Regions from separate parts of the Pseudomonas sp. FW305-96 genome, predicted to be linked through region 1. Evidence: riboswitches for the same ligand, from Rfam matches in the RefSeq annotation. Region 1 holds a riboswitch; each other region holds the start of a gene.
The links. Region 1 has a riboswitch for cobalamin ahead of AC3WL2_RS12170 (CbtB domain-containing protein). Riboswitches for the same ligand answer to the same signal wherever they lie in the genome.

Region 2: another riboswitch for cobalamin. It lies ahead of AC3WL2_RS24420 (hypothetical protein); the one in region 1 lies ahead of AC3WL2_RS12170 (CbtB domain-containing protein).
Region 3: another riboswitch for cobalamin. It lies ahead of AC3WL2_RS18405 (ABC transporter substrate-binding protein); the one in region 1 lies ahead of AC3WL2_RS12170 (CbtB domain-containing protein).

The regions. Positions count from the first base shown of each region.
Region 1 covers NZ_JBYSYW010000013.1:20,350-23,613, forward strand. The annotation lists gene cobW (cobalamin biosynthesis protein CobW) at 1-634, opposite strand, end outside; cobalamin riboswitch at 736-932, opposite strand; cobalamin riboswitch at 994-1,219, shown strand; gene AC3WL2_RS12170 (CbtB domain-containing protein) at 1,320-1,505, shown strand; gene AC3WL2_RS12175 (CbtA family protein) at 1,516-2,205, shown strand; gene AC3WL2_RS12180 (cobalamin biosynthesis protein) at 2,205-2,615, shown strand; gene cobM (precorrin-4 C(11)-methyltransferase) at 2,645-3,264, shown strand, end outside.
Region 2 covers NZ_JBYSYW010000047.1:12,813-16,076, reverse strand. The annotation lists gene AC3WL2_RS24430 (TonB-dependent receptor) at 1-775, opposite strand, end outside; gene AC3WL2_RS24425 (DUF2946 family protein) at 847-1,236, opposite strand; cobalamin riboswitch at 1,379-1,756, shown strand; gene AC3WL2_RS24420 (hypothetical protein) at 1,847-2,161, shown strand; gene AC3WL2_RS24415 ((2Fe-2S) ferredoxin domain-containing protein) at 2,173-2,901, shown strand; gene AC3WL2_RS24410 (ABC transporter substrate-binding protein) at 2,894-3,264, shown strand, end outside.
Region 3 covers NZ_JBYSYW010000026.1:5,169-8,432, forward strand. The annotation lists partial or broken gene AC3WL2_RS18395 (PAAR domain-containing protein) at 1-119, shown strand, start outside; gene AC3WL2_RS18400 (acetyltransferase domain-containing protein) at 425-1,585, shown strand; cobalamin riboswitch at 1,613-1,810, shown strand; gene AC3WL2_RS18405 (ABC transporter substrate-binding protein) at 1,920-2,933, shown strand; gene AC3WL2_RS18410 (FecCD family ABC transporter permease) at 2,930-3,264, shown strand, end outside.

The DNA.
Region 1 (3,264 bases):
CCGCCGGCGGCAGCTCCTCGGCCACTTCGGCACGGACCTTGGCCAGGCCCTCGGCATCGATCAGGTCGGCCTTGTTCAGTACCACCAGGTCGGCGCTGGCCAGCTGGTCGGCGAACAGTTCGTGCAGCGGCGACTCGTGATCGAGGTTGGGGTCAAGCTTGCGCTGGGCGTCGACCTGGTCCGGGTAGGCGGCAAAGGTGCCGGCGGCCACGGCCGGGCTGTCGACCACGGTGATCACCGCATCGACCGTGCAGGCGTTGCGGATCTCCGGCCACTGGAAGGCCTGCACCAGGGGTTTTGGCAGGGCCAGGCCGCTGGTTTCGATAAGGATATGGTCGAGATCGCCGCGGCGCGCCACCAGCTCGCGCATCACCGGGAAGAATTCTTCCTGCACGGTGCAGCACAGGCAGCCGTTGGCCAACTCGTAGACGCGGCCGTTGGCCTCTTCCTCGGAGCAGCCGATGCTGCACTGCTTGAGGATCTCGCCATCGATGCCCAGCTCGCCGAATTCGTTGACGATTACCGCGATGCGGCGGCCCTGGGCGTTGTCGAGCATATGGCGCAGCAAGGTGGTCTTGCCCGAACCGAGGAAGCCGGTGACGATGGTGACGGGAAGCTTGGCCAGTGTTTTCATGTCGCGATGCCCTTGGCAGCAATGGCGCGGGCATGCAGGACGACAGCCACGGCCCGTGTCGGCCTGACTGTTTCGCCACCGGATCACCCCGCCCGGTTGAAAGTCGAAAACGTTGCGAGGCAGGTCTCCTGGCTTGCACCGCCGGCCATCAAAGCCGGTGGGATGGCGCCTTCCCGCGCGTGCGCAGTGGCTGTGCCGAACCCTTCAGTGCCTACAGTTGCGGGGGCAGCCGCGGCTTGTACCGCGTTCCCGTCTTAGCCCGGGACAACGCCCGGGAACCTCGAACCGGCAAGGCTACGCAGTGCCTGCCTGGCGGTCAACCGCCGCGGCGATTGACGCAGGCCCGGCCCCGTGATTTGCTAGCGCATTGCGTTCAGGTGCCCCCAACGGGGGTGAAACGGGAAACCGGTGCGTCGCGCCTCCTTTAGAAGAGGGCCGACAAAGCCGGTGCTGCCCCCGCAACGGTAAGCGAGAGAAGCGTCCAGACCACTGTGCCCATCGTGCGGCATGGGAAGGTGGCGTTTGATCAATGGAGCCCCGCTCCGCCTCGCCAGCCCGGAGACCGGCCTGACATGCTTGCAGAACACCCCGCAGTGGGCGGGCGCTGTCGTATCACCCGGGCCAGCCGTGCCCGGGGGCGTCGCGCCTGCCCGTTGCCACAACAAAAGCAGCAGAGGAACGCGTCATGCCCATCACCCACGCCAAACCCAGTATCGCCACCCCCGTCAGTCTCAGCCAGCGCCTGATCGTCGCGGTCGGCGCGAGCCTGCTGGGCCTGTGCCTGGTGTACTTCGCCGGTTTCTCGCACATCGAGGCGGTGCACAACGCCGCCCACGACACCCGCCACAGCGCCGCCTTCCCTTGCCACTGAGTACGCCCGCATGATCACGCGCATCGCCCGTACCGCGGGTTTCAGCGGCCTGCTCGCCGCCCTGCTGCTGACCCTGCTGCAAAGCTTCTGGGTCGCCCCGCTGATTCTCCAGGCGGAAACCTATGAAACCGCCACCCCCGCCGCCGAACATCATGAACATGGCGAGGCCGCCGCGCCTCATGAGCACAGCGCCGAGGCCTGGGCGCCCGAAGATGGCTGGCAGCGTATCCTGTCCACCACAGGCGGCAACCTGGTGGTCGCCGTCGGCTTCGCCCTGATCCTCGCCGCCCTGTACAGCCTGCGTGCCCCGGGCCGCGTGGCGACCGGCGCGCTGTGGGGCCTGGCGGGCTTCGCCGTGTTCTGCCTGGCGCCGACCCTGGGCCTGCCACCGGAACTGCCCGGCACCGCCGCCGCCGACCTTGGTCAGCGCCAGACTTGGTGGATCGGCACCGCCGCCGCCACTGCCGCTGGCCTGGCGTTGCTGGTGTTCGCCCAGCACTGGCTGTTCAAGGTGCTCGGAGTCGCCCTGCTGGTGATCCCGCACCTGATCGGCGCGCCACAGCCAGCGGTTCATGAAAGCCTGGCCCCCGAGGCGCTGGAGACCCAGTTCAAGATCGCTTCGTGGCTGACCAACGCCGCGTTCTGGGTGGCCCTGGGCCTGCTCAGCGCCTGGTTGTTCCGCCGCTCCAGCCAGCACTGATGCGCGACCTTGTTCCCCAGCCGGCGTTGTATGCCGGCTTTGGTTGCCGCCGTGGCTGCCCGGTCGAAACGCTCGCGGTGCTGCTGCGCCAGACCCTGACCAACCACGCCCTGCCCCTGTCGGCGCTGAAGGCAATCGCCAGCATCGAACCCAAGGCGCGCGAGCCCGGCCTGCTGGCACTGGCCGAGCGGCTCGGGTTGCCGTTCATCTGCTTCGACAGCAGCCACTTGTCGACCTTCGAAGCGCTGCTCAGTCAGCGCTCGACAACGGTGTACGCCCAGACCGGCTGCTGGGGCGTCGCCGAAAGCGCAGCCCTGGCCCTGGCCGGGCGCACAGGCGCCGTGCCACGCCTGCATGTGCCAAGGCAAGGGCTCGGCGGCGCTACCCTGGCCCTGGCCATCGGCGGATAATCCGCCCCTTTTACCTGCAAGGAACCCCCATGACGGTCTATTTCATCGGCGCCGGCCCCGGCGATCCCGAGCTGATCACGGTCAAGGGCCAGCGCCTGATCCGCCAGTGCCCGGTGATCATCTACGCAGGTTCCCTGGTACCGGCTGCAGTGCTCGAGGGGCATCAGGCACACACCGTGCTCAACAGCGCCGAACTGCACCTGGAGCAGATCATCGAGGCCATGCGCCAGGCCCATGCCAACGGCCAGGACGTGGCCCGCGTGCACAGCGGCGACCCTAGCCTGTACGGCGCCATCGGCGAACAGATCCGCCACCTGCGTGAGTCGGGCATCGATTACCAGATCATCCCCGGAGTCACCGCCACTGCCGCCAGCGCCGCGCTGCTGGGTTGCGAGCTGACACTGCCGGACGTGGCGCAGACGGTGATCCTCACCCGCTACGGCGACAACTCGCCGATGCCGGCCGGTGAACAGCTGGCCGATCTGGCCCGCCATGGCAGCACCCTGGCCATCCACCTGGGTGTACGCCACCTGCCGCGTATCGTCGAGCAACTGCTGCCCCACTATGGCGCCGACTGCCCCATCGCCGTGGTCCATCGTGCCACCTGGCCAGACCAGGACTGGGTCAAGGGCACCCTGGCGGACATCGT
Region 2 (3,264 bases), on a different contig from region 1:
AGTAGGGGCTGTCTTCCTTCTCTTCGAGGTACTCGATGGCCAGGGTGTGCGACAGCTGGTCGTTGATGTCGCTGAGCAGCGAGAAGGCCAGGTTGCCTGCCCCGTTCTCCTGGCGGTCGATATAGCCATTGGTGCTGGTGCGGCTGTAGTCGAGCCGCGCGTAGTGGCGTGGGCCGTCACCGCTGTTGAGCGCCTTGTTGAAGCCGACCGAGGTTTCCATCGTGTCGTAGCGCCCGTAGCTGACGCGGCCCTCGAAGGTGTCCTCGTCGCGGTTGGCCAGTTTGGTGATCATGTTCAGGCTGCCGCCCACGGCGCCGCTGCCGTTGAGGAACGACGACGGCCCGCCGAGCAGTTCGACACGGTCGTAGATCCATGCCCCGACCGGGCGCCCGGCGGCGCCGTACTGCAGGTTGATGCCATTGAACAACTGGCTGACCTGGGCACCGTTGAAACCACGGTACGACACGTAGCCGCCCCAGCCGGGCGGTGCCGAGGCGTTGACCCCGGGCAGGGCGTTGGCGGCGTCCTGGAAGTTACGCGCGCCGATGCGTTCCATGGTCTTGCGGTCGGCGACGCTGACCGAGGCCGGGTTTTCGCGGGCGCTGAGGTTGAGCCGCGAGCCGCTTGCGATAGGCCGGTCGAGGTCCAGGGTGGTGGCTTCTTTGGGGGCGGCGGTGGCCGTGACGTTGCTGGCGGGCAGGGTGAGGGTGTCGTCCTGCGCCCAGGCGCAGGTTGCGCTGCCAACGAGCAGCGCCAGAGTGGTCATGCGGAACATGCAAGGCTTCCTGGCTGAAATCAATGAGCGCACGCCCGCTGCCGATCAGGCAGCACTCGGGCGTGGCGATGTCAGAACGCGAGAAGCGAAGCGGGAGAGGCGCGGGGATTGACCAGGGGCCAGCGCTGCTTGGGCAGGGTCGGCGCGGGTTGTCTGGGTAAGGGTTTGCTCGACTCCCCGGCGAGCAGGGCCAGCAGGCCGAAGAACACCGCCAGCAGGGTGGCGCTGAACAGGCTGGCGATCACGCAGTCGCCGCCGGCGGGCAGCACCGGGTCGGTGACGTCCTGATCGCCCTTGAACACGCCGCTGCTGTCGGCCGCGCACCAGGCGGCGTCATCCAGGCCGGCCAGGCGCAAGCCTGCCATCTGTCCATGGCCCATGGCGCACAGCAACGAGCCGAACAGGATGCTGAAATACAGCACCCAGGCGACTTGCGATCGTGTGTGGCGGGCCAGCTTCATCGGCAAAGCTCGAAGGGAATGGGAATGGGTTAGGCGTGCGGATTCTACAACTTTTGACACATCTGCCTAGAGTGAACAGCCGATAAAAAACATTCGAAACGATTCACCCGCCTCGCTTGACGCCCATTGGGCCCAGGTGTTCAGATGCCGATCGATTTCAGGTGCCCCATGCCGCCGCGCACGGGGTGAAACGGGAAACCGGTACGCGCTTCGCGCCAGTCCGGTGCTGCCCCCGCAACGGTATGCAAGTGATGCCTTCGACAGACCACTGTGGCCCGCGCGTCATGGGAAGGTGAAGACATCTAGGCTTTGCACGGAAAGTGCCTGCGCGACGATCATGCTGCGTTGAAAACAGGCTGGTGCGCCAGCCCGGTCGGAATGCTCATTTACAACCCGTAAAGTCGAGCGCGACTCCGACCGTTCCTCGCCTGTTTTCGCCTTGCCTGATCGCCGCTCGGCGACTTTCCGTACAAACCCTTGTCTTGCGAGCCCGGAGACCGGCCTGGAATGTTGTAGGCAAACTCCTGCGGTGGGCGGGCATGGGCCGGTATTGGCGTGTGCGCGATCCGTGCTCCTGCGTGCTTCTGCGAAAGTCACTTTCGAGAAGAGCATGATTGCTGTGATTCACTCCCGACGTCGTTTCCCCAAGGCCCGGACCTTGTTCCTGGGCTGCCTGGTCAGCCCCCTGGCACTGGCCGAAAACACCCCCCTGATCCTCGACCAGCAGATCGTCGCCGCGCCGTCGGTGGAGTCGACCACGGTCGCCGCCGATGTCTACCGCTACCTGGACGGCGCCCGCCAGCACCGGCTGAGCCTGCTGGTGGAGAACCTGTTCGACCGCGACTATGTCACCAGTCGGGCGAGTAACGTTGACAATCTCGGGCGGCCGTTCACCAGCGAACTGCGCTACACCTACACCTTCTGAGGGGCGTGAGCATGGACTACCAGCGCGTGTTGTTCGTCGGCCCCGGCCTGGGTGGCGGCTCGGCGGCGGAAGCTTTTGGCGCCGAGATTCGTGACCTGCGTGGCCACGAGGCGGGCCGGGATATCGTCGACACCCTGGAGGGGTTCGACGGGCTCTGGGCGGTGATCCGCGAGGCCCTCGACCAGGGCGTGGAACGCCTGCTGGTGGTGGACCTGGAACCCACCTCGGACAGCGCCTACCTGGACTGGCTGCGCGATGAGCTGGGGCGCGTGGCGCAAGGTCGGGCCGGCGTCTGGGTCACGGCCCAGGCCCTTGGGCGGCGCGGCCTGGATGCGCGAGCGGCCTGTGCCAGCATCGGCGAACATGCCCGCCACCTGGCGTGCGACCAGGTCAACGCGGTGGCCAGCGACCCGGACTGGTCGCGGGTGCCCGAGCATGCCCGCCAGGTGTTCCTCTGCACCGGCCCCCGCTGCGTGCGGCGCGGCGCCTTGCCGCTATGGAAATGCCTGCGCCGGCTGCTGCTGGAGCTTGCCCTGATCGAGACCCCGGGCGGCGTGCTGCTGACCCGCACCGGTTGCCAGTTTCCCTGCAACCTGGGGCCCGTGTTGACGGTGCATCCGGACGGCTGCTGGTATCGGGTACGTGATGATCGGGAGGTGGAGGAATTGGTGGAAACGCATCTGCAGGGAGGAAGGATCGCCGAAGGACTGTTGATCAAGGGAAGGGCGTGCGATGCGTAAAGCCTGGCTACTGTCCCTGGCCTTGTGCTGTGGCACACCTGCCCTGGCCGGCAGCTATCGCAACTGCGGGCAGGACTGGCAACGGCCCGCTGCGGCGCCTGCGCGTATCCTCGCCCTCAACCAGCACGCGGCCGACCTGCTGCTCGCCCTCGGCGCGGGTCCGTCGATGGTCGGGGTGGCCTACCTGGACGACAACGGCGCCGCCTACAAGCAGGGCCGCTACCAAGGTGTGCCAGTGATTGCCCGGGAGTATCCGGCCAGCGAAGTGTTGTACGCGCAAAGGCCGGATCTGGTGGTCGGCGGATTCGCCACGGCCTTTGGCGATGGGATCACCTCGCGCAGCAGATTGGCCGGCAACGGGAT
Region 3 (3,264 bases), on a different contig from region 1:
GTCATCGAGACCGGTGACGCGCATACGTTAATCCAAGGTAGCCCCGTAGCGCGCCAAGGCGACAAGAGCAGCCAAGGCGCGCCCTGATCGAATGTGACCCCGCTTGGCTGATTGCATAAGGCCGACACGGTGTCGCTTCGAAGCTGCCCGGTTCACAGTCAGTGTCACCGGGCTGCCGCGCCGCAACGAGGACGACTTCAATTATGGGTTGGAGCAAGTCGCGATTGCCGGAAGAGAAGCCAGATCCTGCAACGTCTGCCTGAGACATGTTGGAGTTCCTGAGTCGCCGCGCTGTGTCGTCCAGAACGACGCATTACTTGCGATGACGTTGGCTACTCCAGCGCATTTCAGTACCCAGGCCCCACCAGAATGAAATAAGATAACGTTTCATTCGAACACGCTTCCAACCTGCGATCCCTCCTCGATGACCAGTTCCCCAACCGCCCTCCCCACCCAACGCCTGCAAAGCATCGACGCCCTGCGCGGCCTGGTGATCCTGTTCATGCTGCTTGACCACGTGCGCGAAACCTTCTTCCTGCATCGCCAGGTCAGCGACCCGATGACCATCGACGCCACCGAACCCAGCCTGTTCGCCAGCCGCACCCTGGCGCACCTGTGCGCGCCGGTGTTCGTGCTGCTTACCGGGCTATCGGCCTGGCTGTATGGCGAGAAGCACCAGGGCCGTGGCGATGTCTCGGTGTTCCTGTTCAAGCGCGGTGTGTTCCTGGTGGTGCTGGAATTCACCCTGGTCAACTTCGCCTGGACCTTCCAGTTGCCTCCGAGCGTGATCTACCTGCAGGTGATCTGGGCCATCGGCCTGAGCATGCTCGCCCTGTCGCTGCTGGTGTGGCTGCCGCGTCCGGCGCTACTCGCCCTCGGCGCGCTGATCGTCGCCGGTCACAACCTGCTCGATGGCCTGCACTTCGGGCCGGAATCGGCGCTGCATGTGCCATGGGCGATCCTGCATGAGCGCAGTTGGCTGGAGGTGGGCGAACATCTGTGCCTGCGCACGTCCTACCCGCTGTTGCCGTGGATCGGCGTGATCGCCCTGGGTTATGGGCTCGGGCCGTGGTTTGCCCGGGGCAGCGATGTCGGCAAGCGCCAGCAGCGTCTGCTATGGGTCGGCGCGGGCCTGCTGCTTGGGTTCGTCGCGCTGCGCCTGCTCAATGGCTACGGCGAAGCCCCCTGGAGCCTCTACGCCCGCGTCGGGCAGACGCTGATGAGCTTCTTCAATATCACCAAATACCCACCGTCGCTGCTGTTCCTGGCCCTGACCCTTGGCGTCGGCCTGCTCCTGCTGCGCGGCTTCGAGCGTGCCGGCGACGCCCGCTGGGTCGGCCCGCTTGCGGTGTTTGGCGCAGCGCCGATGTTCTTCTACCTGCTGCACCTGTATGCGCTCAAGCTGCTGTACGTGGCCTGCGTGGCGCTGTTCGGCCTGAACCAGGGCCGCTATTTCGGTTTCGATGGCATCGGGGCGGTATGGCTGACCGCCGTGCTGCTGCCACTTGTCCTGTACCTGCCGGTGCGCTGGTTCGCCCGGCTGAAAGCGCGACGGCGCGATATCGCCTGGCTCAAGTACCTGTAAAAGCGTTTTCACCCGACAGCCCGATGGTCTACCATGCCGCCCGCCGGTTTCCACACGGAATCAAAAGGGAATCCCGGGCTCGCCACTGGCGATCCAAAGGGAACTGCCCCCGCAACTGTAGGTGCCGAGCCTGCGCCATCGATGCCACTGGGTCTGCCGACCCGGGAAGGCTGGCGCCGGCCTGGACGCACCAGTCAGGAGACCTGCCGGCACGCATTCACCAACCGGCGGGGTGTCCGGGATGGTCATCCGCCCTGGCCGCGTGCTTGCGCAGGCTGCCGGGCGATGCCTGTCCGTGGGCCATTCCGTGCACCACCCAGGAGATCGCCCCACCATGCCGCACCGCCTCGCCGCCCTCCTCGCCGGCCTGTCCCTGTCGGGCCTGGCCCACGCCAGCGCCACCCAGTACCCGCTGACCGTCGACAACTGCGGCATGCCGCAGACCTTCACCCAGGCCCCGCAACGGGCGGTGACCGTCGGCCAGGCCGGCACCGAGCTGCTCTATGCCCTGGGCCTCGGTGAGCGGCTGGCGGGCACCTCGCTGTGGTTCAACAACGTGCTGCCGGAATTCAAGACGCAGAACGACAAGGTCCCGCGTCTGGCCGACAACGAACCGAGCTTCGAGGCGTTGGTCGGCAAACGTCCGCAACTGGTGACGGCGCAGTTCGAGTGGATGATCGGCGCCCAGGGCGCGGTCGGCACCCGCGAGCAGTTCCAGGAGCTGGGCATCCCCACCTACCTGCTGCCCTCGGACTGCGAGGGCAAGGACAACCTGGTGGGCGCCGACGGCACCCGCCTGCAGCCGTTCAAGGTGCAGAGCATCTACAAGAGCGTCAGCCAGCTGGCCGAGATCTTCGACGTGCAGGAACGTGGCGCGCGCCTGAATGCCGAGCTCCAGGGCCAGCTGGAACAGGCCAGGCAGCGCCTGGCCGGCCAGGACCTGGCGCACACCAGCGCGCTGTTCTGGTTTTCCAGCGCCGACCTCAAGACCGACCCCTATGTCGCCGGCCGCCAGGGCGTGGCCGACTACATGCTGCAGACCCTCGGCGTGCGCAACGTGGTCGAATCCAGCGAAGAATGGCCTACCGTGGGCTGGGAGACCCTGGTCAAAGCCAACCCCACCTGGCTGATCGTCGCGCGCATGGACCGCCGCCGCTACCCGGCCGACGACTACCAGAAAAAACTCGACTTCCTGCGCAGCGACCCGGTCACGCGCAATATGGACGCGGTCAAGCACGGCCGCATCATCGTCCTCGATGCCGACGCCATGCAGGCCGGCATACGCCTGTTCCGCGGGCTGGACGTGCTGTCCAGCGCCTTCGCCAGCGGTAAAGCACCCCAGCCATGAGCCGCCTGCTGCCCATCAGCCTCTTTGCCTTGCTCGCCCTGTGCCTGGCCATGCTTGCCGGGATTGCCATCGGCGAGACCCGAGTCGGCGCCGAGGCGATCTGGCAGGCGCTGGCCAACCAGCTGTGGCAGGCCGGCCATTCCGTCGACCCGATCGACGCCGGCATCGTCTGGAACTACCGCCTGCCGCGCACCCTGGTCGCCGCCGCTTGTGGCGCGGGGCTGGCGACCTGCGGGGTGATCCTCCAGGCGCTGCTGCGCAACCCGCTGGCCGAACCGTACCTGCTGGGCCTGTCGGCCGGTGCCTCGACCGGTGCGGTGGCGGTGGGGTT